DNA from 3 places in the Chryseobacterium sp. BGA-UO-ETr-SB22 genome. Region 3 is predicted to be linked to each of the others. Evidence: riboswitches for the same ligand, from Rfam matches in the RefSeq annotation. Region 3 holds a riboswitch; each other region holds the start of a gene.
The links. A riboswitch is a leader RNA that binds a small molecule or an ion and turns the genes downstream of it on or off. The one in region 3 is predicted to bind S-adenosylmethionine.

Region 1 (7,715 bases), on a different contig from region 3:
GTTTGTAAAATCTAAAGCTAACGGTGCTTATGTAAATACCGGTTACAGAGTAATCAGGTTAGTACCTTAATGATTTATGTCTCTTAAAAAGAATATTGTTAACATTATAGTTATATTTGCATAATATTTAATTCAATACATGAAAGCACTTGTATTTCCAGGGCAGGGTTCTCAGTTCGTAGGAATGGGAAAAGAGTTGTATGATTCTAGAAAAGATATTAAAGATCTGATGGAATCTGCCAATGAAATTTTAGGTTTCGACATTCTTTCCATTATGTTTAACGGAACGGACGCAGATCTTAAAAAAACAGAGGTTACCCAGCCTTCAATATTTATACATTCAGTAGCAGCATTAAAAGCCGTAAACGGTCTTGGTGCTGAAATGGTTGCAGGACACTCTTTAGGAGAGTTTTCAGCTTTAGTTGCCAACGGAGTTTTATCCTTTGATGACGGTTTGAAATTAGTTTCCGAAAGAGCAAAAGCGATGCAGGCAGCTTGTGATGCCAATCCTAGTTCTATGGCTGCTATCTTAGGATTAGATGATGCTAAGGTTGAAGAAATTTGTGCACAGATCAGCGGAATCGTTGTTCCTGCAAATTATAACTGCCCAGGGCAATTGGTAATCTCAGGAGAAACACCAGCAGTAGAAGAAGCTTGTGCAAAGCTGAAAGAAGCAGGAGCTAAAAGAGCATTGTTATTACCAGTAAACGGAGCTTTCCATTCACCATTGATGCAGCCTGCACAGGAAAGACTGGCAGCCGCTATCGAAAAAACAAAATTCAGAAAAGCAACTATTCCTGTATATCAGAATATCACTACAACAGCGGTAACGAATCCTGACGAGATCAAGCAAAACCTGATCGCTCAGCTTACCGGTCCTGTAAAATGGACTCAGTCTGTTCAGAATATGATTAAAGATGGGACATCCAACTTTGTAGAAGTAGGACCAGGAAAAACTCTTCAGGGATTGATCAAAAAAATTGACGGATCAGTAGATGCAGTTTCTGCAATCTAATTAAAAATATATGAACGCGATATTTTCACCGGGCAAGCTTATGCTTACTTCAGAATATTTCGCAATTGATGGAGCTCTTGTCTTAGCGGTACCTACCAAGCTGGGACAAGAGTTTTTCTTTGAAGAAAAAGAAGATGGGAAGTCACTTATTCTTTGGGAAGCCTATCATCAGAATACATTATGGTTGAAAGCTGTCATTGACTATGAAAACTGGCAGATCCTAGAAACCAACATTCCATCAAGCGCTGAGTTTATTGTCAAAACATTAAAAAATGTTCAGCAGCTTTCTACTACTAAATTCAAGACCAATCTTACTTACCATTTAAAGACCAATCTTCAGTTTCCTGCAGACTATGGCCTTGGAAGCAGTTCTACTTTAATGAACAATCTTGCAGAATGGGCTGAAATAGATCCTTTTTATCTTAATACAATCAGCTTGGGAGGCAGTGGATATGATATTGCCGTTGCAAAAGAAAAATCTGCGGTCCTTTTCCAAAGTAAACCTGAGATTAAATATGAGAAGGTAGATTTCAATCCTTCTTTTAAAAATGAATTGATTTTTATTCATTTAAATCAGAAACAGGATAGCAGAGAAGGAATCAGCTTTTATAGATCAAAAAAGAAGTCTCCGGAATTGGTTGGTGAATTTTCAGATATCACAAAAAAAATATTGTTATGCAATGAATTGGAAAATTTTTCCGAATTAATGATGATTCATGAGCGTAAAATTGCTGATTTTCTTGAAATATCCACAGTTAAGGAAAAATTCTTCTCAGATTGCCCTTCTTTTGTCAAAAGTTTGGGCGCATGGGGGGGAGATTTTGTAATGAGTGCCAAATTTGGGGGCTTTAAAGACTATTTTTGGGAGAAAGGTTTTACAACTATTTTTGAATGGGAAAATATAATTAATTTATAATCAAACCCTTACGATCCTGTTTTTTTATTTGTCATTCTGACTTATATCAGTATATTTAAACCACCTTTAACAAATAATTAATATTATTTTTGTTGAAGTCAATAAAGAAATAGAAAATATAAGTAAAATGAAAAACACTAAAATCATCCAGGATTTAGAGAAATTAGGGATTAAAGGGAACTATGAAGTAGTGTACAATCCTTCTTATGAAGAATTATACCAGGCTGAAGTTTCTTCTGAAAATCAGGGGTTTGAGAAAGCGGAACTTACGGAATCGGGCGCGGTATCAGTAAAAACAGGAATTTTCACAGGTCGTTCACCTAAAGACAGATATATTGTTCAGGATGATGTTACAAGAGATACTATTTTCTGGGATGGTAAAGTAAATTTACCTACATCAGCAGAAATTTTCGGTTCTTGTAAAGAACTAGTGCTGAACCAGCTTGCTGAATCTAAAAAGATTTATGTAGTAGATACATTCTGCGGAACGAATGCAGATACGAGACTTAAAGTAAGATTTATCGTAGAAGTAGCATGGCAGGCGCATTTTGTTACTAATATGTTCATTCGTCCTTCTCACTATGAGCTTGAAAACTTTGGAGAACCTGATTTCACAGTAATCAACGGTTCTAAGACAATAAACCCTAACTGGGAAGCTCAGGGATTGAATTCTGAAAACTTCATCATGTTCAACCTTACTGAAAAATTACAGATCATCGGAGGTACCTGGTACGGAGGTGAAATGAAAAAAGGGATGTTTGCAATGATGAACTATTACCTTCCATTAAAAGGTATGGCTTCAATGCACTGTTCTGCTAACGTAGGTGAAAAAGGTGATGTAGCTTTATTCTTTGGTCTTTCAGGAACAGGAAAAACTACTTTGTCTGCAGATCCGAAAAGATACCTTATCGGTGATGACGAGCATGGTTGGGATAACAATGGAGTATTCAACTATGAAGGTGGATGCTACGCTAAAGTTATCGACTTATCAGAAGAAAAAGAACCGGATATCTTCGCTGCCATCAAAAGAGATGCACTTCTTGAAAACGTTGTAGTAAACAATGGAGTAGCAGATTATACAGACGGATCTATCACTGAGAATACAAGAGTTTCTTATCCAATCTATCATATCAACAAAATTGTATTACCATCTAAGGCTGGTCATGCGAAGAAGATTGTTTACCTTTCAGCAGATGCATTCGGGGTACTTCCTCCGGTTTCTATCTTAAATGAAGATCAGGCTCAATACCACTTCCTTTGCGGTTATACATCAAAATTAGCAGGAACAGAAAGAGGAATTACAGAACCTCAGCCATCTTTCTCTCCAGCATTTGGAGAAGCATTCCTTACACTACACCCAACAATGTATTCTAAAACATTGATCGGTAAAATGCAGGAGCACGGTGCTAAAGCCTATTTGGTAAACACGGGTTGGAATGGTACAGGAAAGAGAATTTCTTTGAAAGATACAAGAGCAATTATTGATGCAATCATTGACGGTTCTATCGATAATGCACCTAAAACTCTGGTTCCAATCATGAACCTTGAGATCCCTACTGAATTACCAAACGTTTCTACAGGTATTTTAGATCCTAGAGATACGTATGAGAGTGCTTCAGAATGGGAAGAAAAAGCAAAAGATCTTGCTTCAAGATATATTAAGAATTTTGAGCAGTACTGCGATACTGAAGAAGGTAAGAAATTAATTGCTTCAGGACCTCAATTACAGGAACAAACTATCTAATAGTTATCAAAATATACAGAAAAGCCTCATCATTGATGAGGCTTTTTTATTTTTTACTTTCGCACATTTACTTTTGTATCTGTGCAATCTGTATGAAAATTAACCGGAATTATTTTAAACTTAATAAAGCCAATCTATATCCATCCATCCCGAAACCTGATAAAACTGCGTCAGTGTTAGCTGCTGTCACAGATTTTTGTCTGAATTCTTCTCTTTTGTAGATATTGCTGATATGAACTTCTACTTTTGGTTTCTGAATATTTTTTAAACAATCAGCAATAGCATAAGAATAATGGGTAAAAGCGCCCGGATTGATCACGACTGCATCAAAATCGTCTTCCTGAAGCCTGTTAATAAGCTCGCCTTCAATATTAGACTGATAATATTTTAATTCATAAGACTGAAACTCGGATCTTAAAATTTCCAAATAGTTTTCCATAGAGACATTTCCATAGATTTCCGGTTCTCTGGTACCTAACAGGTTGAGGTTAGGCCCGTTTATAATCAAAACTTTCATACTATAAAATTAAAAACTTTTTTTAATTAATGATCAAAAATTTCCGCACAGATTTTCTTTGGTTCAATTAAATTATTGACAATGATATTTGTCATGTCTGTTAAAATGATAATGGTTGCAACTCCTTATAGTAATGAGTTTTATTAAAATCTTATGTTAATTTTTGAAAATTCATCATGAAAAATTTATAAGTCTACTTGTTTTATAGACTAAAAGTTTTTAGCTTTGCAACCATATTTCGATCGGCTTATAAAGAAAGATGGAGGGAACTGACCCTATGAAATCTTGACAACCTACCCCGAAGGGCAAGGTGTTACGTTCAGCCTTTAAAGGAAAAATAAGCATTTGGTTTATCGTATTTATCGATGCCCTTTGCTGACTTTTCTGCAAAGGGCAAAATTTTAATATACGATAAATAAAATTGATTATGATTAGTAATAATTTATTCACTTCTAAAGCTTGGATTCCTCCGGTTGCAGCATTTTTTCTGGGAATTACCAGTGTGAAAGCACAGAATTCTAATCCGAAAAAGGATAGCCTTCATGAAAAAGAGATTGATGAAGTTGTAGTAGTTGCTTATGGTAAGGCTAAAAGAAACAGCTATACCGGTTCTGTTGCTACAATTTCCAGCGATAAAATCAATAACAGACCTGTAACCAATATTACCAAAGCGCTGGAAGGGCAGGTTGCCGGTATTCAGACTACCAGTTCGTCAGGACAGCCTGGTGCCGTTTCTACCATCAGAATCAGAGGAGTTGGTTCAATAAGTGCTTCCAATGATCCGTTATATGTGGTAGACGGAATTCCTTTTGATGGAAATATTAACTCTATAAGCCCAAGTGATATTGAATCCATCAGTGTTTTGAAAGATGCTACAGCAAGTGCGCTGTATGGATCGAGAGGAGCAAACGGGATTATCATTATTACCACAAAATCAGGTAAAAAAGGAGAAGCGAAAGTTAATTTTAATATCAGTCAGGGGTTCTCAGGAAGAGCTGTAAAAGATTACGAGCAGGTAAATACAGACCAATACTTTCAATTATATTGGGAAGCTTTGAGAAATGGATACCAATCCGGAAAAGTGTCATCTCAGCAAGCAGCTCAGATGGCAACAGATAATCTTGTTTCGACTCTTGGGATCAATCCATATGGAACTGCTTATCCAAAACCGGTAGGAACTGATGGAAAATTATTACCAGGTGCATCGCCACTTTGGAATGACGACTGGAGAGATATTCTGCAGAGAGTGGCTTCAAGAAATCAGGTAGATCTTGATATCAGCGGAGGAAGTGAAAAAAGTAATTATTTCTTCTCATTAGGATATCTGGATGATAAAGGGATGGCGATTGAATCAGGATTTAAAAGATATAATACCAGATTAAAGATCAATTCTGAAGTGAAAAAATGGCTGAATGTAGGGGTGAATTTAAGTTATACAAACAGTATTCAACAAGCGCCGACTTCTTCAGATTCTAAGGCCAGCAATATCATCAATGCCGCAAGATTTATTCCTTCATTCTATCCTTATTATGAAAGAAATGAAGACGGGAGCTATATTTTAGGGGCAGACGGAAACCCTACATATGATTTTGGAAAGTACAGACCTACCAATGCGCTTCAGAATCAGAATGCAGCTGCAACGCTGCCATTAGATAAAAACGAAAATAAAGAAGATAATTTCTCAGGGAAAGGATTCATGGAATTCACTTTCTTACCGGAACTGAAATTCAAGACGAGTTTTTCTGTTGATTTGGTGAATTACAACGGACATTATTACTCAAACCCATTGCTGGGACAGGGCGCTGAGATTGGAGGTTCAGTAACGAAAACCAATACCAGAACACTTTCTTATACCACAAGTAATATTCTGACCTATGATAAAAAGTTTGGAAAACATCATGTAAATGCTCTGGCAGGACATGAATTCTATAAATATGATTATCAAACTATTTCAGGAACAAGAAGTCAGTTTTCTCTGCCTTATTACTATGAGCCAGATGCAGCGTCTCTACTGGGAAGTTTCAGTGGAAACAGTAATACATTAAGCTTATTGAGTTTCCTTGGAAAAGTAGAATATGATTATAACAATACTTACTTTTTATCAGCATCAGGAAGAGCAGATAGTTCTTCAAGATTTGCAAAGGATAACAGATGGGGGAGATTCTGGTCAGTTGGAGGTTCATGGAAGATTTCAAATGAAGAATTTGTAAAAAGCCTGAATGTCTTTAATCAATTGACATTGCGTGCCAGCTACGGAGGACAAGGAAATGATAAATTACTTAGACCAAACGGGCAGCCGCTTTATTACGCTTATCAGGAGTTATATAGGTTTATCAGTCTTGGTGGAGAACCGGGAACAACACTTGAAAAAACATCTACCAATAATGTAAAGTGGGAAACCAACCTTAACTTAAATGTAGGATTGGAATTTGCGATTCTGAATAACAGAGTTAAAGGAAATATTGAATACTTCAAAAGAAAAAGCCAGGATCTTCTGTTTAATATGCCCGTTGCACCGTCGTTGGGAATCAGTGATTATCCAGCGAATATCGGAACGATTCAGAATACAGGATTTGAATTTTCATTATTCACAACTCCCGTTAAGAATGATAATTTCCAGTGGAATGTAGATGTAAACCTGAGTACTTTAAATAATAAAGTGACCAAGTTGCCTGGTGGCTCTCTTGTGGTAGGAAGTAAGTTATTAACGGTAGGAGGTTCTGTATATGATTTCTTTATTCCGGAATGGGTGGGTGTAGATCCAAGCAATGGAAAACCATTATGGAAAACCGTCTCTACAGATGCCAGCGGAAATTCAGTAGAAGGAACTACTTCAGAATATTCAAAAGCAACAAAACTATTGCAAGGTTCTGCGTTGCCAAAATTGACCGGAGGAATCAGTACAAGCATTACGTATAAGAATTTTGATTTTTCAGGATTACTGACATTCAAAATCGGGGGAAGAATTCTGGATACTGATTATACTTCCATCATGCACAACGGAAGTGCCGGCGGACGTGCATGGAGTGCAGAAATGTTGAACAGATGGACCCCTGAAAATCCTTATACAGATGTTCCCGGATTGAGTACGACAACGAATAACTGGACCTCAACATCTTCAAGATTCCTTTATTCTGGAACCTATGCAAGGCTTAAAAATGTAAGCTTAGGATATACACTTCCTGAAGATTATTTTGAGAAAATAGGATTGAAGAAGTTCAGAATTTATATCCAGGCAGAAAATCTTCTGACCTTCTATAAGCACAAAGGAATGGATCCTGAGCAGGCCCTGGATGGGACAACGTATTACAGATATCCTGCAATGAGAACGATCACTTTTGGTCTTCAGGCCACACTTTAATCTTTAAAATTGGAACAATGAAAAAATTAATATATCTATCGTTTGCACTCATCGGATTTTTATCGCTGACAAGCTGTGAAAGTGAACTGGACACTGCTCCGACTGATCAGGCCAGCAGCATAGAAGTTTTCAAAACAGCAGAAAGTGCTGAAACTGTGGTGA
Region 2 (7,715 bases), on a different contig from region 3:
TTGCGAAAAGATAAATTTCTCTGATCAGGTCTTCTTTTCCTACTGCTATTCCTCCTAAAACTCTTCCCTGTCCGTCAATCAATTTCGTTGCTGAATGTACAACAATATCTGCACCATATTTGATAGGCTGCTGAAGATAAGGTGTTGCAAAACAATTATCTACAATAAAAATAAGATTATGTTTTTTTGCAATCTGTCCGAAAAACTCCAGATCCAGAATTTCAATAGCCGGGTTGGTAGGTGTTTCAAGATATAAGATCTTTGTATTGGGCTTAATGTATTGTTCTACATTTTCTGCATCACCTGCTTTAAAATAAGAGGTTTCAATATTCCATTTCGGGAAATATTTGGTAAACAGTGTATGGGTAGATCCGAATACAGACTGACAGCTTACAATATGATCTCCGGCATTCAATAAAGCTGCAAATGTAGAATAGATGGCAGCCATCCCTGTTGCAAAAGCATATCCGGCTTCTGCACCTTCCATCTTTGCAATTTTGTCAGTAAACTCTGTCACATTGGGATTAGAGAAACGGCTGTATAAATTTTTAGGTTTTTCTTCTGCAAAACTAGCTCTCATATCTTCTGCATCCTGAAATATAAAGCTGGAGGTAAGATATAATGGGGTGGAATGCTCGTCAAACTGACTTCTTTCAGTCTGGGTTCTTATTGCTGATGTTTCAAAATTTTCCATATAGTTTTAATTGGTCAATTTCACAGTGTAACCATCAGATTCTTCGCTATGCTCAGAATGACAATTGTCGTTATGGTTACACTGTGAAATTGGTAGATTGTTACATTAAATATTATTTAGTTTCACTTACTCTTAAAATATCTCCGAATACACCTCTGGCTGTTACCTGTGCTCCGGCTCCGGCTCCCATGATAACGATAGGATTTTCACCATAGCTTTCTGTGTAGATCTCAAAGATTGAATCTGAACCTTTTAATTGTCCTAATGCTGAAGTTGCCGGAACTGAAATCAATTTCACATCCAATTCTCCTTTGTCCTGCTGTAGGTCACCGTGCAGATCACCCACATATCTCAATACATGCCCAGGTTCCTGATTTTCTTTAATTTTCTGATATTCTTCGTTAAGCTCCTCAAGTCTTGAAAGGAATTCTGATTTTGAAACCTCAAGTAAGCTTTCAGGAACCAGATTTTGAATCTTGATATCTCCGAATTCGTTGATTAGGTCTAATTCTCTGGCCAAAATCAATAATTTTCTTGCAACATCATTTCCGGATAGGTCTTCTCTTGGATCCGGTTCTGTATATCCTTTCTCCAAAGCTTCGTTGATGATGGTTGAAAATTTATCGTCTCTTAAAGAAAAATTGTTGAACACATAGCTTAATGTTCCGGAGAATACTCCTTTAATTCTTGTAATATTTTCTCCTGAAAGGTGTAATAATTTGATAGTATCAATTAATGGCAACCCCGCTCCTACATTGGTTTCATACAGATAACGTCTGTTATTTTTGCTCAACGTATATCTTAGTTTTCTGTACTCTTCAATTGGAAGGGTATTAAAAATCTTGTTTGAAGAAACCAGATCGAATCCGTTTTCTGCCAAAGCATGGTAATTCTTTACAAAATCCTTACTTGCCGTATTATCCACAACGATAAGGTTTTCCAACTGGTTTTCGTTAGAGAAATTAATAAGTTCCTGAACACTCGAAGGATGCTCAGCTGTCAAAACCTCATCACTCCAATTCGCATCAAATCCTTTTTTGTTGAAGGCAATTTTTTTTGAATTAGCTACTGCTACGACTTTAAGATCTATTTTTTTACGTCTTTTAATCTCTTCAGAAGATTCCAGCACCTGTTGTATCAAGGTCTTTCCTACATTTCCGTGTCCAATGATCGCCAGATGAACGGTCTTTGGCTTCTTGAAAATTTCAGATTCTATAATATTTTTTGTCTTTTCATCCTGCGAAGAAGTTACTACTATGTTTACTCTGTTCTCTCCAGCAACCTGATTCAGCAATAATGGGAAAACATTGTTTCTTGCCAGTTCAGCAAAGACTTTATTGAAATCTTCTGCTACAAAACCAATCACAGAAACATTATTGATACTGTAGATCTGGGATACTTTTCCAGACTTTCTTTCTTCTTCAAACTCATCGATAAGACAAGCGACTGCTTTTTCAGCATCATTTTCCTGAACCAGGATAGAAATTCCGTTTTCTATTGCCTGTTGAGAGATTACCCCTACACTGATGCGCGCTAAAGTAAGCGCTTTAAAAATTCGTCCGTCAATCCCAATTTCTCCCAGGAAATCTTCTCCTTCAAATTTGACGATTGATCTGTTCTTCAAAAATTTTATTTCGTTAGCATTTTTCATTACTTCTGTAAAATGTTTTTAATGATATTATTTAATTGTTGATATTCCATTAGGAAGGCATCATGCCCGTGTATAGATTGGATCTCGTGATAAGAAACATTCTTATTTTTCTCTTTTAAGTTTTCAAAACACATTCGGATTTCAGAAGCCGGAAAGAATAAGTCTGTATCTACGGAGATCATGTGCATTCGTGCCTGTATGTTCTCCAATACTGTTTCATCAGTATTAATATTCATCAGGAGATGATTCATCAGTCTGTATGCTTTTAAACTAAACCTTTCGTTTAAAGCATTGCCATGATAAACCAACCAGTCTTCTGATTCCAGGCGTTGTTTCTCCTGATTATATTGGTTTTGAAATCTATCGTTGAGTGATTGTGGAGTTCTATAACACAGCATCGCATGAATTCTCGCTTTCTGTAATGGTTCATCTTTATCATTCAATAAAAATTTTTGAACCAGACACTGAGCATGAAGCCAGTCGTGTGTTCTGTAATCACAGGCTATGGGGATAAATATTTCTGCAAGATCCGGCTGCTTGGCAAGCATTTCCCATGCAATTCCCCCTCCAAGAGAGCCTCCAATAATGGCATATATATTTTTGATATGTAAAGCTTCAAGTCCTTTCAGAAATATCGCTGCGATATCTGAAGGCGTGAAGTCTTCATAGTCTTCAATTAAAAAATCGTCATAACCGTTTCCGGGTATATTAAAACACAGAACTGTGTATTGATCGATATCAACAATCTGATTTTCTCCCACCAATTGTTTCCACCAGCCTTTTTCTCCGGATACCTCTGAGTTTCCGGTAAGTGCATGATTGATTAAAATGATGGGTGCTGTAAACAGATCTTTCCCAAAAAGCTGATAGCTTAACGGGATATTGTATTCCTTGTGGGAATTGGTTTGATACGAAAGATTAATATAGTTTAGTTCTGTTTTCAATTCTATTATATTTTTATACAAATACAATTGAAAATGCCACAGGAAATGGCTGAAAAGAACTTCAGTAAGTTATCTGTCCAAAATACTTTGGTAGAACGTAGCACCTTCTTTGCTTGCGCAAAGGGTTGCTAAGGTTTCATAGGGTCTAATCCCTCAACCTTTCTTGATAACATTTTCAATATTTAAATGAACGAATGGTGCAAAGGTAGTCCTTTTCTTTTAATTTCAAAAAAAAATTATTTTAATATTTAAAAAAGCCATTAAATACAAGTGTTTCAAGGCCATATTAATAATTATTCAGATGAAAAAAATTGGAATTATTTTTCAAAAAAACTAACTTCGTATGGAAAAATGATGAGATATGACCGCCGAAAAAGAAAGATTACAAGATACCAAATGGAAAAACTGGGGCCCATATGTAAGCAACCGGCAGTGGGGAAATGTACGTGAGGATTACAGCTCAAACGGGAATGCCTGGGATTTTACCAATCATAATAACGCCGAAAGCTATGCTTACCGTTGGGGCGAGGAAGGCATCGCCGGAATTTCTGATGTAAAACAGTTGTTCTGCTTTGCTTTTTCATTCTGGAACAAGAAGGATAAAATGGTAAAAGAACGATTCTTCGGATTGAGTAACCCACAGGGGAATCATGGTGAAGACATCAAAGAAATCTTTTATTATCTGGATAATACACCTACTCACAGCTATATGAAAATGGTGTATAAATATCCGATCAACGAGTTTCCTTATGATGAACTTCTTGCTGAAAATGGAAGACGCAGTAAAAAGGAACCGGAATATGAGATTTTCGATACCGGAATTTTTGATAATGATGAGTATTTTGATATTTTCATTGAATACTGTAAAGCTGATCACAACGATATTCTGGCCAGAGTAACGGTCTGCAACCGAAGTCAGCATGATGCTCCCATTGTAGTGGCGCCTACTGCCTGGTTCAGAAACAACTGGAAATGGGGTTACAATACCTATAAAGCAGAAATGAATGCTTCTCATGACGGAAGTATCAATATTGGGCATGACAGCATTTCGATCAAAAAATTCTATTCCCGAAATTCAAATGCACAAAGTGTATTTTGTGATAATGAAACCAATACATCCAGACTTTATGGGGCTCCTAAAACGGAGAATACCTATTTCAAAGATGGCATCAATAGTTTTATTATTCATCAGGGAGATACTGTAAACCCGGAAAAAAGAGGAACAAAAGCTTCTTTTCTGATTGATGAAGTTGTAGGTGCAGGTGACTGTAAAATTTTCGAATTCAGATTGTGTCCTGATGAGACGGATGAACCTTTTGAAAATTTTGATACTATTTTCAGTACACGACAAGCGGAAGCTGAAGAGTTTTATAATGATATTCAGAATGATACGGTCAATGAAGATGAGAGAAATGTTCAGCGACAGGCTTTTGCGGGACTTCTCTGGAATAAACAGTTCTATCATTACAATATCGGAAAATGGCTGAAAGGTGATCCCAATTTTGAAGCTCCAAGAAATTTCAACGAGTATGTAAGAAATACGGAATGGAATCATCTTCACAATAAGGATATTATTTCTATGCCTGATAAATGGGAGTATCCATGGTATGCTACCTGGGATCTGGCATTTCACTGTGTTCCTTTTTCTATTATCGATGCAGAATTTGCCAAAGGACAGCTTTTATTACTTACCAAAGAATGGTATATGCATCCTAACGGACAGCTTCCTGCTTATGAGTGGAATATGAGTGATGTGAATCCTCCTGTACACGCATGGTCCTGTTTTCGTGTTTTTAAAATTGATGAAAAAAATAACGGAAAACCGGATTTATTATTTCTGGAAAAAGTATTTCAAAAATTGTTGCTGAATTTTACATGGTGGGTAAATAGAAAGGATAAAAACGGTAAAAATATTTTCGGAGGCGGCTTCCTGGGTCTCGATAACATCGGAGCTTTTGACCGGAATATGGTTTTAAAGGACGGCCAGCATCTTGAACAGGCAGACGGAACAAGCTGGATGGCGATGTATGCGTTGAATATGATGCGTATCGCCATGGAACTTGCCCAATATTATCAGGTGTATGAAGATATGGCGATCAAATTTTTTGAACATTATCTTTATATCGCCGAGGCTATGGAAAACCTGGGTGAAGGAACGAAAGGATTGTGGAATGAAGAAGACGGTTTCTTTTATGATGTATTGCAGCTTGGAAACGGAGACAGTGTTTCTTTAAGATTAAGAAGTATTGTAGGTTTGATTCCTATGTTTGCTGTGGAGATCGTAGACCATCGTTTACTGGAAAAGATGCCGAATTTCAGAAGCAGAATGGAATGGATCTTAAAAAATAAGCCGGAACTAACAAAACTTGTCTCTCACTGGGATGAGGAAGGACACGGAAGAAAACATCTGATGAGTATTCTCCGCAAAAACAGACTGACAAAGGTTTTGTCCAGAATGCTTGATGAAAATGAGTTTCTAAGTTCTTACGGAATCCGGGCAATGTCTAAAGTATATGAGGAAAATCCTTTTGTATTTTCTGTCCATGGTAATGAAAATATGGTCTATTATACGCCTGCAGAAAGTGACAGTCGGATGTTTGGCGGAAACAGCAACTGGCGCGGACCGATCTGGTTTCCTATCAACTTCCTGATTGTGGAAAGCCTGCAGCGTTTTCATTATTATTATGGAAATAGCCTGAAAGTAGAACTTCCAACGGGAAGCGGTGATAAAAGAAACCTTGATGAAGTAGCTCAAAATATCAGCAAAAGACTTTGTTCTCTATTTTTAAAGGATGAACATGGGCAGCGGGCTTTCAATGGAGGTAATCCAAAATTTAATTATGATGAGCATTTCAGAGATTATATTACGTTCTTTGAATATTTCCATGGAGATAACGGCCGCGGTGTAGGAGCTTCCCATCAGACAGGATGGACTGCTACTGTGGCGAAACTGATAAAACCAAGGCTTACCTTTTAATGAGTAATAGGTAATGGATAATAAAAAAAAGCCGGATGAATCATCCGGCTTTTTCTATTTTTAAAATAAGAGATTAAATTTTTACTCCGTTCACATAGACTTCGTATCCGATTTCTACATTCGGTTCTAAGGTCTTTGATACAGAACAATATTTTTCAAAAGAAAGTTCTGCTGCTTTCTGTGCTTTTTTAGGATCAATTTCTCCCTCCAAAAGGAACTTAACGTTAATAGATTTAAAAGGTTTTGCATCATCTACCTGTACTCTTTCTCCTTCAACCTCTGCCTGAAAGCCTGAAATATTCTGACGCTGCTTCTTTAAAATCGAAACCACATCAATTCCGCTGCAACCAGCGACTGCCATCAGTACACTTTCCATTGGAGAAACTCCTTTTGCTTCTGGCTGCGAAGTATTATCCAAAAGAATAGAATTCCCCTGTGCATTGGTACATTCAAATAAAAAATCGTCGTTTATTCTGTTAAGTGTAATTTTCATTATTTATTGCTTATTGCTTCTACAAAGTTATAAAATTCCTCTCGCTTTTATCTCCAGATATTTATTGATAACATCAATATTCAAATTTTCCGGAAGCGTATATACAGTATAGATTCCATATTTGCGGAGTTCCTGAATGATCAGTTTCTTTTCAAATTCAAATTTTTCAGCAATGATCTCGTCATATATTTCCTGCATATTTTCAGGATTTTTATTGATCAGTGTCTGCAGCTCTGAATTTTTAAAAAATACAACGACCAGCAAATGATTTTTAGCAATACCACGAAGATATTTTAGCTGTCGGTTGAGTCCGTCCAGTGTTTCAAAGTTTGTGAAAAGCAGAATTAAACTTCTTTGGTTGATGGAATATTTTACATCCTGATACAAACGGTTGAAGTCGCTTTCGAAGAAATCTGTTTTAATATTATAAAGTGCTTCAGATATTTTTTTTAGCTGACCGGATTTGTTATCGGCAGCAATTTTATTTTCAGCTTTTTTAGAAAAAGTCATCATACCGGCCCTGTCTCCTTTTCTCAAAATAATATGAGACAGCGCCATTGTTGCATTGATCGAGTAATCCAGCAGACTTAATCCGTTGAAAGGCATTTTCATGGTTCTCCCTTTATCAATCAGCATAAAGATACGTTGTGACTTTTCATCCTGAAACTGGTTTACCATCAAACGGTTTGTCTTCGATGTCGCTTTCCAGTTGATCGTTCTGATATCATCTCCAGGTACATATTCTTTGATCTGCTCAAACTCCATGGTGTGTCCCAGCTTTCTTACTCTTTTGATTCCTCCCAATAAAAATTCACTCTGAATCGCCATCAGTTCATATTTTCTGAGATGGATAAAGGACGGATAAGAAGGCAGCATAGCATCTTTCTGGAAAGTGAACCTCTTTGAGATCAATCCCAGTGGTGAAGAGGCATAAATATTAAGTCCTCCGAAATGAT
Region 3 (7,715 bases):
CTGTATGATGTAAGATCCAGTCTTCAGAAAAAGAATAAAACCCTTGATGATTTCCTGAATCTTTTGTCACCAGCCGCATCCCGGGAATTGGAACTGATGGCAGGAATGACACAGGCGCTTACCCAAAAACGATTCGGAAAAACCATTCAGCTCTATGCTCCGCTGTATCTCAGTAATGAATGCCAGAATATCTGTACCTATTGCGGATTTAGTCTTGATAACCAGTTAAAGAGAAAAACACTTTCTGATACGGAACTGATGATAGAAGCATCAGTACTGAAATCTATGGGAGTGAACCACGTATTGCTGGTAAGTGGTGAAGCCAATAAAATAGTAGGAGTTCCTTACTTTCAGAACGCTGTCCGTAAATTAAAACCTCATTTTTCCAATATTTCCATTGAAGTTCAGCCTTTAATGGAGGAAGAATACAAACTGCTTCATGAAGAAGGAGTACACTCTGTGCTGGTATATCAGGAAACCTATCATCAGGATGTGTATAAGAAATACCATCCAAAAGGAAAGAAATCCAATTTTGATTTCCGTCTGGAGACACCTGATAGAATAGGACGAGCTGGAATTCATAAAATCGGGCTTGGAGTTTTGCTGGGGCTTGAAGACTGGAGAGTTGACAGCTTTTTTAATGCTTTACACATTGATTATCTTCAGAAACAGTACTGGAAAAGTAAGTTTTCGGTTTCCTTTCCAAGGCTCAGACCGGCAGAAGGAATCATTGAACCCAATTTTATTATGGAAGATAAAGATCTGCTTCAACTGATCTGCGCATATAGAATCTGGAATGAAGACCTTGAAATCTCCATTTCTACCAGAGAAAATGAAGTGTTCAGAAATCATATTGTTTCGCTGGGAGCCACAGCCATGAGTGCAGGCTCAAAAACCAATCCGGGAGGGTATGCCGTAGATAAAGAATCTCTGGAACAGTTTGAAACCAGTGACGAAAGAAGTATGGATGAGATGAGACTCATGATCAAAAAAGCAGGCTATGATCCCGTGATGAAAGATTGGGATTCCGTGTACAGTGGATTTTAAAATTTTTAAACCATTAAGAATTTTGAAGAAGTTAAGTTGAATTAAGAGAAATCGAAGATTTTTAAGACAGTATCTTTTTCAAGCAAAGCTCACCTTAAATATTCTTATAAGCTTAAAGAATCTTAATGGTTCAATTATCATAAAGTATGAAAAAAGAAGATAATTTTTCACGGTACAGCCGACAGATATTTATTGAAGAAATAGGATTGGAAGGACAAAAGAAAATAATGTCTTCCAGAGTCCTTGTTATCGGAGCCGGAGGGTTGGGAAGTCCAATCATACAATATCTGGCCGCTGCAGGAGTAGGAACGCTGGGGGTTGCAGATTTTGATCATGTAGAACTTCATAATCTGAACCGTCAGATCATTCATACTGAAAATAGGGTAGGATTATCCAAAGTAAAAAGTGCTGAAACATTCGTAGAAAACCTTAATCATCAGGTTATATTGATTGGAATTGAGGAAAAAATAAGTAAAAAAAACGCTGAAGAAATAATTTCTCAATATGATATTATTGTTGACGGCTCAGACAATTTCTCAACGAGATATCTGGTGAATGATACCTGTGTGAAATTGAAAAAAACTCTTATTTATGGAAGTATCTTAGGATTTTCAGGCCAGGTTGCTGTCTTCAATCATCAAGGAAGTAAAAACCTCAGAGATCTGTTCCCGGAACCTCCTTCCGATGAAGATATGCCGGATTGTGATAGTCTTGGTGTTTTGGGAGCTCTTCCTGGAATCATAGGCAGTATGATGGCGCTTCAGACGTTGAAAATTATCACAGATCTTCCGGTGAGTTTAGACCAATTGACGCTGGTGGATACGCTGGATTGGAGATTTCAGACGATTGATTTTTGATGTAATATAAACACTAATATCACTAATATTTTCACAAATAACACCATTTTAATATCAATAGAAAGAGGCGGTCACCATTGGTGCCGCCTCTTTTACTTTATCTTAAAGAATTATTGTGCCTGCTGCATTACACCACCGTTATCTTCTTTTTTAGTCTGGTTAAGGATATTTGGATCCTCTTTTGCCAGTTTATTTCGTGTAGGAATTTTATAGTTGATAGAGAATCCGAAATTTCTCGTATCATACTTGCTGCTGATCATTACAGGAGTTCCTGATGGTGGGTTAGAACGTACCTGCATCATCTGTCCGTTGAAAATATCATTCGCAAAAACAGAAAGTGTCAGGCGGTTATTCATAAACTTCTTCGTCAGCGTAATATCAAGAGAGTTGTTGAATGGTTTCTCTGCTGTAAAATAGAAATATCCTGCCTTTGGAGTCAGATAGCTGTAATTGGCTGTCATTTTGATGTCCTTAGGTAAAAGAATCTGAGTCATGATATTGAAAATCCAGAAACCTTTATTGTCCAGATTATCGATTTGATGTTTCTGATAACCGGCATATAAGTACATGAAATTAATCTTATCAGGATTGAAATCAAATTTCATAATCTCACTCAAAGGTTTGCTGAAAATCATAAAAGGAACCGGTAGACCCACGTTGAAATTGTGAATTTTCATATTTGAAATATTCACCTGCTCATTATAGAGTTTTCTTCCGTCTTTTCGGATGATCTGTGCCACCTGATTGCTTGCCGAACTTACGCTATACCCAATAAATGCATAATCAAAAGCCGATACTTTTATTTCATAATTATCAAAAATAGTAGGCTGTAGATTCGGGTTACCATTTACTTCCGTACTTGGTCCGGAGAATGTTACGTTATTCGGGTTTAGCGCAGAAATACTTGGTAAACTGATTTTTTTGTTATAATTCGCAGCAATATAAACCTGGTTCATCATGTTATACTGCACGCTTGCGTTCGGGAAAAGCTTAAATTTATTGAAAGGAATCAAATTAGCTTCCACCAGCTTTGCATCTTTATCAAAATATCTTGTTACCCCGGAAATATCATAGTTTTCAGCACGGGAGCCCAATGTGAAATCAAACTTTTTCAGTTTAGCCTGAAATTCTAAATAGGTAGAAGCGGTTTGTCTTTGATATTCAAGATTGGTTAATCCAAAGCTTTCCGTATCATAATCCTGTCTTTCATACAATCCTCCGAAGCTTACCTTTCCACCATCAAGAAGTTTGATAGGCTGGGCATAATCTACTTTGAAGTTAGCAATATTCATTACAGATTCGTTGTTCAGAATATCTTTTAAGCCACTCATTGCACTGTTAATTGGCGGATTGGGAGCCGCTGCAAATGTGCCATTTTGAAAGAAGTTGTCCTGAGAAAATTTACTATTCGATCTCGTGTAACCCAACTGGAAATCCAGCTTTTGAGATTTGTCAGCAAAACGTTTCTGATAGGTTACCACTGCTTCCTGTCTCAAACTATTGGTATGAGCTACATCCGAAGAAGTATAAAAAGCTTCTCTTAGATCCTTTGGATTATTCTGAAAAGGCAGATCCCCATGCCCGTCACTTAAAGTATAATTGTCGTTATTGTTGTGATAAATATCGTAGTTTAATAATAATCTGTCCTGCCCCAAATCAAACGTCAATCCTGATTTTGCAAAATATCCACGTCCATATCGGTCAGTATGACTTTTCAAAAGTTCATCCTGCTGGCCATTAAGCATACTTTCACGATAATTTTGACCTACATTCAACTGCCATCCAAAATATTTATTTCTTGCATTTAAATTAACAGAATTGGTCGTTCTGCTTCTGTATTTATCATAATTCGTGAAAGAGTAATTTCCTGAATAAGTAGCTGTTAAATATTTATTGGCGTTTTTGTTGGTGATAATATTCATGATCGCACCTCCGGAAGTGGCAGGAAATTCTGCACCAGGCTGCGTAATCACTTCAATTCTTTCTACAGAATTGGCTGGCATTCCTTCAAGGAAAGAATTCAATTCATTGGAAGTGATATTCAAAGGTCTTCCGTTAAGATATACTTCCAGCATTTTTCCCTGATACATCATCCCTGCGATGTCGGTAGATACAAGTCCCGGAAGTTTTTTAATCCCTTCCAGAACATTCCCGTTATTCAGCTGAGGCTGTTCAGAAAAGTCAAAAATAGTACGGTCTGCCTTTTGTTCAACGGCTTTTTTAGTTTTGGTGATAACTACCCCTTCAATTTGTTTCTCCTGAGGTTTATTACCTTTCTCCTGTGAGAAAACAAAAACAGAGCCTAGTAAGGATAAAGCGAAAATCGTTTTTTTCATAATGTTTTTACTGATATCCGGTTAGACGCTGAAAAAGATAATTTGTTACTCTAAAATTGTGAAAATCGAAAAATTAGGCTAAAATTTTTTTTATTTCCGAAATAATTATATCTTTGCCGGGTAATTATCAAGAATCTCTAGATGGGATAGCAACCTGCAAAAACAAGCAAGGTGCTGCAATCGATAAGCCGGATCTTCCGGAAAAAATGTTTATCATTTCTATCATTCTCCCATCTTGAATTTTTGTTTTAAAGTTAAAACCAAATGTTTAAAGACAAGGGAAATCACATTCCATCAGTAATTTTTTATTCTTCGGATCATGAAGTGAATCTTCATTATTCCAATATGTTTTCATGCCATTTCTATATGCGCATGTGTTGTTGCTGCTAGCACTTTCTATTTCTAAAAAATAATACAAACATTCCGATCATCAATGGTAACCTTAAAATGTAAGGCTACAGGATTTGTATTGCTCAAAAAACAATTTTTAACAACAAAAGTAAACAACCAACAACATGCATAATTTCAAAACAAAAATATTTATTCCTTCTTTTGCGCTTATTTCTACATTTTATTACGCACAGACGGATACTTTACAATCGAAAAAAATAGAAGATGTGGTGATCCTGGGGTCAAGGGGTTCCGGAAGATCACTTACAGATACACCTGTTCCTGTAGATATCATTAACATATCAAAAATTTTAAAACAAAGCCCGACTAACAATATCAGTCAGGCTTTAAATTATATTGTACCCTCATTTTCATCCACATCACATACCGTCAATGACGGAACTGATTTTGTAGATCCCGCTCTTTTAAGAGGATTGGGACCGGATCAGGTTTTGGTTTTGCTCAATGGGAAAAGAAGATATCAGTCTTCATTGATTAATGTTACCCTTACACCGGGAAGAGGATCTGTGGGAACTGACCTTAATGCTATTCCGGCCTTTGCTTTGGATAAAATAGAGGTTTTAAGAGACGGAGCTTCCGCCCAATATGGCTCGGATGCTATTGCAGGTGTCGTTAATCTGGGATTGAAAAAAAGATTAGGTCTTTCCGGACAGGTGTTTCTGGGAGGATATGCTTCTCCTGTTGCCAATAATTTCTCCGGAGGAGTGGACGGACAGACTATTTCTGTAGATCTTAATTATGGAGCGAAAATAGGAAAAACCGGATTTATTAACATTACGGGTTCTGCTCAATACCGCGATCCCTATTCCAGAGCCGGACTAAGGGAAGGAGATATTTACAATGCTTATAATGCTATTAATTACAGAGCATTACAGGATGGAGTGAATATTGACGGTTTATATAGAAATATTACCAACACTTCCAACACCCAGCAGATTATTAATACTGTTAAGCAATATGCAGCCAAGGTAAACTATTTTGCCCCTGATTTTCAAAATCAGATTTCGGGAGCCAGCAGTATTTCCGATCTTCAAAAAATATTGGGTAAAGATTTTACATCCCAGGAACTTAATTACAGAGGATTAGAGAGAAAAGACTTCAGCCTGAGAGCAGGACAGTCTAAACTACAGTCTGGACAGCTCTTTTTCAACTCTGAAATTCCTGTGAATGATGATTGGAAAGTATACTCTTTTGGTGGTTATAGTTATCGTCTTGGAAATGCCGGGGGATTTTACCGTCTTCCGAATACTGAGAGAAATATTAATGCAGTTACTCCCAACGGATACCTTCCTCAGATTGAAGCAGCCGTAAACGATTATTCTCTTGCTGCCGGAATTAAAGGAAAATGGGATGGCTGGAATGTGGATTTCAGTAATACATTCGGGAAAAATACCTTTGGTTTTGGGGTGGTAAATACTTTTAATGCATCGCTTACAGACAGTTCCCCAAGAACTTTTGATGCCGGAGGTTCTGAGTTCTCTCAAAATACTGTCAATCTGGATTTCTCTAAAAAGTATGATGTACTGAAAGGATTGAATATTGCATTCGGAGCTGAATACCGACATGAAAATTATAAAGTAAATGCAGGAAAAGAAAATTCTTATGCTTCTTACGACATTTATGGACGTATAGTAACAGCAAAAACTCCTGAAAATGAAAAAGTAACCGATTTTTTTGGAAATACGAGACCAGCCGGAGCACAGGTTTTCCCGGGCTTTAGTCCGGAAAATGCTGTTTCCGGAAACAGAAACAGTGTTGCTGCTTATGCCGATGCAGAGCTGGAGGTTACTGACGGATGGCTGTTGGAAGGAGCTTTGCGATATGAGAACTATTCAGACTTCGGGTCTACATTCAATTATAAGGTGGCTACTAATGTAAAACTGGCTCCCAATCTGAACTGGAGAGGTGCTGTTTCCACAGGATTCAGAGCGCCTTCTTTAGCACAAATCTATTATAGTTCTACTTCTACGTTGATTCAGCAGGGGAAAACAACACAGGTAGGTACTTTCAGAAATAATTCCGAGGCTGCACAGGCATTAGGTATTCCAAAATTAAAACAGGAGACTTCACAATCTTACAGCACAGGAATTACCTGGAAGATTCCGGCATTAAGCCTGACTTTTACAGCAGATGCTTATTTAATAAAGATTAAAGACAGGGTAGTGCTTACAGATCTTTTCTATCGTCCTGATGGTAGTTTTACTCCAGGTTCCGATCAGGCTGTTCTGCAAAGTGCTTTTGATCTTGCAAGAGCAAGTGCTGCCAACTTCTTTGCCAATGCGGTAGATTCTCAGACAAAAGGTTTGGATATTACCATTTCTCAGAATTCAAATATTTCATCGGGGATTTCTTTGGAGAATAATTTGGGAATCAATTTTAATCAGACCAAAAGAATCGGAGATATTCATGCGTCGCCTAAATTAGTAAGTCAGATTGATAATTATTTCTCAGAACCGAATAGAGTGTATTTTGAAGAAGCTGTACCGCGCGTAAAAGCTACTTTGTCTAATACTTTAAGAGTTTCCGGATTTACTTTCCTGCTGCGTAATTCTTTCTTTGGTAAAGTGACTGATGCAGATGTTTTGGATGCTAATTTTGACGGAGTAACAGGAAGTACAGAGCATTTTGTTCTTAATAACCGCTTCGTGACAGATTTATCTGTAGGATATGATTTTAATAAAAATATTTCAGCAACGATTGGGAGCAATAACATACTGAATATATTACCGTCCAAAAGTCCGAATATAAGTTCATTAACGGCTGATAACCAGTTTGTATATTCCAGACAGGTTTCTCAGTACGGTATTGGCGGAAGGTTTTTATTTGCAAGAGTTGAATTCAGATTCTAATCAGTAAAGCTTAGAAAATTTAATAAAAAAACAGAGATGTCTTCTCTGTTTTTTTATATTCTGTTAACAATAAAAAATAATTTTTTTGGTATAGTTATTTTTATAATTTTCTTTATTTCAATGAAGAAAATTCAATAAAATTGTATTCTGCAGAAGAAGAGAAAAGCTGTCTTAATACTGCTGCATGGCCATTTCCTGCAATCACAAGAATTCTA

Region 1: another riboswitch for S-adenosylmethionine. It lies ahead of AC57AW_RS04545 (SusC/RagA family TonB-linked outer membrane protein); the one in region 3 lies ahead of AC57AW_RS00470 (TonB-dependent receptor plug domain-containing protein).
Region 2: another riboswitch for S-adenosylmethionine. It lies ahead of AC57AW_RS03775 (alpha/beta fold hydrolase); the one in region 3 lies ahead of AC57AW_RS00470 (TonB-dependent receptor plug domain-containing protein).

What each region holds. Positions count from the first base shown of each region.
Region 1 covers NZ_JCAQOV010000004.1:166,912-174,626, reverse strand. The annotation lists gene AC57AW_RS04570 (LysM peptidoglycan-binding domain-containing protein) at 1-70, shown strand, start outside; gene fabD (ACP S-malonyltransferase) at 140-1,015, shown strand; gene AC57AW_RS04560 (GYDIA family GHMP kinase) at 1,026-1,931, shown strand; gene pckA (phosphoenolpyruvate carboxykinase (ATP)) at 2,059-3,675, shown strand; gene AC57AW_RS04550 (type II 3-dehydroquinate dehydratase) at 3,785-4,192, opposite strand; SAM riboswitch class I at 4,437-4,536, shown strand; gene AC57AW_RS04545 (SusC/RagA family TonB-linked outer membrane protein) at 4,620-7,553, shown strand; gene AC57AW_RS04540 (RagB/SusD family nutrient uptake outer membrane protein) at 7,571-7,715, shown strand, end outside.
Region 2 covers NZ_JCAQOV010000004.1:11,808-19,522, forward strand. The annotation lists gene AC57AW_RS03765 (O-succinylhomoserine sulfhydrylase) at 1-694, opposite strand, end outside; gene AC57AW_RS03770 (ACT domain-containing protein) at 807-2,345, opposite strand; gene AC57AW_RS03775 (alpha/beta fold hydrolase) at 2,345-3,289, opposite strand; SAM riboswitch class I at 3,356-3,462, opposite strand; gene AC57AW_RS03780 (MGH1-like glycoside hydrolase domain-containing protein) at 3,651-6,266, shown strand; gene AC57AW_RS03785 (OsmC family protein) at 6,340-6,759, opposite strand; gene AC57AW_RS03790 (DUF58 domain-containing protein) at 6,787-7,715, opposite strand, start outside.
Region 3 covers NZ_JCAQOV010000001.1:104,946-112,660, reverse strand. The annotation lists gene thiH (2-iminoacetate synthase ThiH) at 1-1,047, shown strand, start outside; gene AC57AW_RS00480 (HesA/MoeB/ThiF family protein) at 1,194-1,904, shown strand; gene AC57AW_RS00475 (outer membrane beta-barrel protein) at 2,015-4,240, opposite strand; SAM-I-IV-variant riboswitch at 4,360-4,457, shown strand; gene AC57AW_RS00470 (TonB-dependent receptor plug domain-containing protein) at 4,756-7,500, shown strand; gene AC57AW_RS00465 (DUF5694 domain-containing protein) at 7,613-7,715, opposite strand, start outside.